2 regions of the Rothia sp. HMSC069C03 genome follow, and region 1 is predicted to be linked to the other one. Evidence: predicted binding sites of a transcription regulator. Region 1 holds the regulator's gene; the other holds the start of a gene.

What was found. The regulator LexA, encoded in region 1, represses DNA repair genes until DNA is damaged. The targets are predictions, from matches to a motif close to TCGAACANNTGTTCGA.
Region 2: recA (recombinase RecA) is a predicted target of LexA. The motif match lies at 2,071-2,086, and genes of this name have one in related genera.

The regions. Positions count from the first base shown of each region.
Region 1 is NZ_KZ627118.1:21,666-25,083, reverse strand. Features, by position in the region: gene HMPREF2779_RS00325 (ATP-dependent DNA helicase) at 1-1,591, shown strand, start outside; gene lexA (transcriptional repressor LexA) at 1,850-2,524, opposite strand; gene HMPREF2779_RS00315 (LysM peptidoglycan-binding domain-containing protein) at 3,331-3,418, shown strand, end outside.
Region 2 is NZ_KZ627121.1:75,277-78,694, reverse strand. Features, by position in the region: gene HMPREF2779_RS00675 (regulatory protein RecX) at 1-523, opposite strand, end outside; gene recA (recombinase RecA) at 747-1,850, opposite strand; gene HMPREF2779_RS00665 (DUF3046 domain-containing protein) at 2,241-2,462, opposite strand; gene HMPREF2779_RS00660 (helix-turn-helix domain-containing protein) at 2,630-3,037, opposite strand; gene HMPREF2779_RS00655 (CinA family protein) at 3,322-3,418, opposite strand, start outside.

The DNA.
Region 1 (3,418 bases):
GGAAGACGAGCCGGATGTTCTCTTTGACATGCCTTCTTCGACCTCCCGCGTGGGTGAGGAAGTGGTGCGCCTGCGCGAGTGGGCTGACCGTACGGAGACCGGCGACCGTGATGAGTTGAAGCCCGGCGTCTCTGACCGTGCCTGGGCTCAGGTGTCGGTCAGTGCCGCCGAGTGTCTGGGCCGCCGCTGCCCGCTGGTGGAAGAGTGCTTTAGCGAGATGGCGCGTGGCCGTGCCGCTGAGGCTGACATTGTCATCACGAACCACGCCCTGCTGGCAATTAACGCTTTTGAAGGCATGAAGGTTCTGCCCGAACATGAGACGGTCATTATTGATGAGGCTCATGAGCTGGTGGACCGCGTGACCGGTGCCGTGTCTGGTTCTTTGACGGTTGCGATGGTTCGCCGTGCGGCACGTAGCGTGAAGAAGCATTCGAAGGCTGATTCCGGCGCACTGGAAATGGCAGCCGGCATCCTGGAGACCGCGTTCGAGGGTCTTGCCGAGGGCCTGCTGAAGGGCCTGGACGGTCGCCTTTTAACCGCTATTTCTGCGGTCAATGATGCCGCCCGCACCGCCCTGTCCGATACGAAGCCGGATGGTCAGGATGTTGACGCCGGCCTGCAGATGGCACGCTCGCGTGTCTCTGAGGTGCACGATATGAGTAGCCGCATTCTGGAGGCTTCGGGCGAGCAGGACGTGCTGTGGATTTCTCGTCAGGGTGGCTGGGAGAATGGCCGCTACGTTGCTGCTTCCGATACCGACCCGGCGACCCTGAACATCGCCCCGTTGAGCGTCGGTTTGCAGCTGCGTGACGGTCTATTTGCTGACCGCACCGTGATTCTGACGAGCGCAACCCTGACGGTGGGTGACTCTTTTGACGTTGCAGCCGCCGCCCTGGGACTGCAGGGCGAGGGCGCGCCGCGCTGGACGAGCATCGACGTGGGTTCGCCTTTCGACTACCGCAAGCAGGGCATCATGTATGTTGCCGGGGATTTGAAACCTCCGGGATTTGGTGTGCATGAGGGTCAGCTGGAGCGTCTGCGTGAGCTGTGCGAGGCGTCGGAGGGCGGTGCCCTGGGCCTGTTCTCCTCGAAGCGTGCCGCCGAGCGTGCCGCCGAGTACATGCGTGAGCATAGCGACCTGAACGTTCTTCTGCAGGGTGAGTCTTCACTCAAGGCCCTGGTGGAGGAGTTCAGCGAGGACGTTGACTCATGCCTGTTCGGAACGATGAGCCTGTGGCAGGGCGTGGACGTTCCCGGTGACTCTTGCCGCCTGGTGGTGATGGACCGCATTCCGTTCCCGCGCCCGGATGACCCGATTGCGCAGGCTCGTACGGAGGCGGTGAACCGTCACCGCGGTAACGGCTTTATGGCGGTTTCTGCTCACCACGCGGCGATTCGCATGGCGCAGGGCGCCGGTCGCCTAATCCGTTCGGTGTCTGACCGCGGCGTGGTGGCTGTGCTGGATTCTCGCGTGGCGACTAAACGCTACGGCGGTTTCTTAATGAAGGCGATGCCGCCGATGTGGTCGACGCAGAATAAGGCCGCGGTGACCGATGCGCTGGCTCGGCTTTCGGCGAGTATTGAGCGTTAGATCGGGTAAGAAGATCTATCCTGGCAGCGCCGCGCTCTGATTTAGGAATATCCGCTGTGGAAAAAGCCGCTTTGGAAATATCCGCTTTGGACATATAGAAATCACCCCGGTGATACGTGAACGTTCACGTATCACCGGGGTGATTTCTATATAGAGCTAAAAGCCTCGCGGCTATGTCTTTTAGAAGCTGTGTTGTTTATAGCAACGTTGTTTAAAGCAGCTTCTTTGAGAAGCTGTGCTGTTTAGAACCCGCGTCTTCTAGAGACTGCGCAGCACGGAGACAACCTTACCCATGACGGTTGCACGGTCGCCCATAATCGGCTCGTAGTTGGAGTTGCGCGGCATGAGCCAGGTATGGCCGTCGACCTGACGGAACACCTTCACGGTTGCTTCATCGTCAAGTAGAGCGGCAACGATATCGCCATTGTCAGCGGTGTGCTGCTCGCGGACGACCACCCAGTCGCCATCGCAAATCGCGGCGTCAATCATGGAATCACCCTTGACCTTGAGCATGAACAGCTTGCCGCTACCGACCAGCTGGCGGGGCAGGGCGAGCACATCCTCCACGGACTGCTCGGCGGTAATGGGGCCGCCCGCTGCAATTCGTCCAACCAGGGGAACGGGTACGAGGTCTTCATCGCCGACTTCGAAGTTCGGCAGCTCGGGCAGGGAAGAGGAAGCACTACCGTGGATGCCGACGCCGTTCTCATCCAGCACCTCAATGGCGCGGGGGAGCTTGGGATCGCGGCGAATGTAGCCCATGGTCTCGAGGCGACCGAGCTGGTGAGTGACCGAGGACAGGGACGCAAGACCCACCATGTCACCAATCTGGCGCATGGACGGCGGGTAACCCTTTTGTTCAATCTCGGTGCGGATCGCGTCAAGAATCTTCTGCTGGCGCGCGGTCAGCGCCGGACGGGGTGCTGTTGCCATTTCTTTTCCTTCGGTCTGTACTCCGGCCTTTGTAATCGGGTCGGGGCACGGATGGGTGCTTCACACGTTTTCTGGTGGTGTCCTAAAAAATTTTTTTTGGTTCTGCCGAAATGGGTCTTATCTCGTCAGGGGGTAGAGGAATTCTATCCGTGCCGGAGCGATACGCAGGCAACGAGTATGCGCCTCCGCCCTATAAAACTCAGCCAGCAGCACCTGCATTCGATACAGAACCAAGCTGTAACGGGTACAGAAACCTGCTGTGAGTAGGACTCATCAGGAGCGTGTGGAACGTCTCTTGACACCAGTGTAGAACACTACACCGAAAAACTCAAACAAATATTCTAGATTTTTTCTTCGAAACTCGAAGAAATTTTTAGTACATCTCTGCTAGACTTTAGAACAAGAGTTCGTATATACTCTTGAATCTCTCCTGAAGTCCAGGATTTAACGGGTGAATGTTCGAAAAATATTCGAAGATTCAACCCGGAGTCTTCCAGGAGGGGAGAGTGAATGAGTGTTCGAATGTATTCGAATCCTCTGCCTCTCTTCGCATGTTCTACCCCGGATGCTCTAGGGAGCATCTGGCGAAGAGAGCGCAGGGGATGGGGCTCCGGGGTAACCCAGTGCAGCCTGGTGCACCCGACGCTCTGACCTAACTAGAGAATAGCTACCCAATAGTTATCGCCTAACAATCACCACTCCATAGTTATCACTCAACTAGGACCTCTGAGCGGGTATCGCTCGGCATTGCTAGACCCGCGGGGGGGGGGTAACCCCGGGGGGCGAGCTGAGAGAAAGGAACCACAATGACTACTGCAGCACCTATTGCTTCTCGTGGCACTTCTGCGCACCTTCCGGCAGGTTTGGTGGTACTTCACCCCGCCCGCACTGCGT
Region 2 (3,418 bases), on a different contig from region 1:
CGGGTGCTGCTTCGTCCGAGGATACCCAGTATTCCCCCGCGTACTCTGTTTCAGGGTACAAAGGCTCTGCCGGATACACAGGTTCGTCCTCGTAGGTAGGCTCGTCAGGGTATGGGGGCTCGTCCTCATACGGGGGTTCTTTAACAGCAGGAGGCGCAACAGGAGGAGGCGCCTCCCAGCTGAGGGTGGGCTCCGCCAGGGACGCGGGCTCCTCAAAATTGAGCGCCTCGAAGCCACCTACCTCAATCGGTGGGGCGGTAGATTCAAACGAACCAGTAGCTTCAAAGGAAATAGCGGGCTCAAAAGAAGTAACGGGTTCAAAGGAAACAGGCGCAGAGAATGCAGAGTCCTGGAATGCAGAATCCTCGAAAGCAGAGCCCTGGAAGGCTGACCCCTGCAGAGCTGAGGAACCGAAGTGCGGCTCGGTCGCATCCAGCGCCGCAAAACCGGCGTCGCCGTCACGCGCGCTGTTTCGTTCGCGCTCTTCATGGCCGTTCTGTTCCGTCATGCGCTGTTCCGTCATGTTCAGTTCCTCCTCTCCCCTGTATTGGCTCGCTTGATGGCCCGTGCGCCCGGCTATACGGCGCTCCCCCATTGTAACGAGGCGTTGTCTCCGCACCCCCGATACTCCCCTTAATGCGCGCCCGTTAACGGGCTCCCGTTAACGACAGATTGCCGTGCACCGTGCGGAATGCACAGCACACGGCAATCAGTCGTGGCGTTAGCAAGAAGCTACACGGGCCGGTTTAGAACTCCTCAGCCAGCTCGTCCAGCGGGTCGTTACCCTCGGACTCAGCAGTTGCCTGCTCGTCAGCTTCTTCCTCAATAATGCCCAGCTTCACCAGAACCTTGTACTGCAGTTCCTCGGTGAGCTCGGGGTTGTCCTTGAGCAGCTTACGAACGTTCTCGCGGCCCTGGCCCAGCTGCTCACCATCGTAGGTGAACCATGCGCCGGACTTCTTAACGATGTCGTTCTCCACCGCCAGGTCCAGGATGCCGCCCTCAACGGAGATGCCCTCACCGTAGAGGATGTCGAACTCAGCCTGCTTGAAGGGCGGAGCCATCTTGTTCTTCACGATCTTGGCGCGGGTGCGGTTACCGATCGGGTTAGCGCCGTCCTTGAGGGTCTCAATGCGGCGGATGTCGATACGGACCGAAGCATAGAACTTCAGCGCCTTACCACCGGTGGTGGTTTCGGGAGAGCCGAAGAAGACACCAATCTTCTCACGCAGCTGGTTGATGAAAATTGCGGTGGTGCCGGTTGCGGAGAGGCGGCCGGTAATCTTACGCAGCGCCTGGCTCATGAGGCGAGCCTGCAGACCCACGTGGGAGTCACCCATGTCGCCTTCAATTTCGGCGCGGGGTACCAGCGCGGCGACGGAGTCGACGACCACGATATCAACGGCGCCGGAACCAACCAGCATGTCCATGATTTCCAGCGCCTGCTCACCGGTGTCGGGCTGAGAGACCAGCAGCTGGTCAATGTCCACGCCCAGCTTAGCCGCGTAAATCGGGTCCAGCGCATGCTCGGCGTCGATGAACGCTGCCACGCCGCCTGCCTTCTGAACGTTCGCTACAGCGTGCAGCGCAACGGTGGTCTTACCGGAGGACTCGGGACCGTAAATCTCGATGACGCGGCCGCGGGGCAGACCGCCAATACCCAGAGCGGCATCCAGGGCGATAGCGCCGGTGGAGATAACCTCGGTCTTGGTGATTTCCTTATCGCCCAGGCGCATGACTGCACCCTTGCCGTAGTTCTTGTCGATCTGTGCCATCACGGCTTCAAGTGCCTTGGCGCGACCCTCTTCGGGAACGCGAGCTACGCTCTGAGACTTGGTGTTCTTAGCCACGGTAGTACCTCGTTCTTTGTGTTGTCAGTGGTTGACGGGAGTAATGTTTCTTCGGAATCGGTGGGACTCGTAATCGAGACCTTGAAGGTTTTGGCCTACCGGTTCCTTCTGAGACTACTCTAGGGTCACAGCCTGACAGGATAAGGCCATTTTTTAAAATCTGTGGAAAACTTTGAAGATTTTTCCAAAAAATTCCTGATGTGGAAAAGTCTAGCACGAGTCGAACAAAATTACGACCCAGTTTCGAATAAATCGGATAGGGTTTCGGCATATATTTTCGAAAAACCCCGGATTATCGGCTAATTATTCGAAAATACCTCCCGCGCAGGCGCTAGCACTCGAACAAACGGCAGGCCCCGCCCCTACTCGAGAAAGCGCCAGACTCACCGACTAGTGCAACGGCTCTTTATCGGGACCCAGGCGGCGCTCCTGCGGAATCTCCTGCTCCTCACAGATTGCAAGCCACACATCCTTCGGGTTAACGCCCTGGTCCAGCGCCTCCGCAGCGGTCACATGGCCCAACGAGCCCAGCACCAAATCACGCGCCAGCACCGGCGCATACCCGGCACCGAACTCATACTCCATGCACGCCCAAAATTCGCTCAGCTTCACAAGCACTCCTCCATTTCGCCGCTAGTTCGCTTCATAATTCGTCACATCGCCCGCATCTCGCCCGAGAATAAACCCAGAACAAACCCGAGAATAAGCGATGCCGCACACCCACCTTACGGGGATGCACGGCATCGCTTCACGTTTAGTGCGGCATGTGCCGCCTCGCGTTACTTCGAGAGAATGTAGTAATCGCTCTTGTACTGCTCAGACATCTCAGCCGGAACAGTATCCGGAATCTGAACGCCCTCGAGAACCGCCATACGGTCGGCAACCTCACGCAGCATCTGGGACATCGGGATGTCCAGAGCCTGGCAAATCCACGCCAGCAGTTCGGAGGAAGCTTCCTTCTGACCGCGCTCAACTTCGCTCAGGTAACCGAGGGAAACACGGGCACGCTGGGAAACCTCGCGCAGGGTGCGACCCTGACGCTGGCGAACATCGCGAAGAACCTCACCGATTGCCTGTCGCAGGGGAACAACCTTAGCTTCCTCAACGACCGGGGCGACCTGTCGGGGGGTCTCCTCGATTTCCTTCCACTTAGTAATGCCATTAATCGATACGCGTTGCTTAGCCATGAGCTTCTATATCACTTTCTTGAGTAGGTATTCCCGACCTGCGGGACTGTACAGAGTTAAGCCTAACTGATTTTTGGAGCGTGAGCTAGGAGCCCCGCCATTTTCGTCCTCTTCTTATGGCTTGTATCTATTCAAACAGGCGAACCTATGCCTTTATTCCTGCGGAGCTGAAAGAACCCTGTGAATATATTTGAACCGTAAATTTTTTTAGGTAGGCGCCGCACAGACGACTACACAGCCGTTCCAGGCACCGCACAGCCCAGCCCACTCCAGCCCTTAGCACGCTACGCCAGCTCGTCCTTCAGAACCCCACCGGCGCCGCCGCGCACCGCACGCGCCAGCAGGGCAATCGCATCCGCGCTCGCCGCCGCACGAATCTGC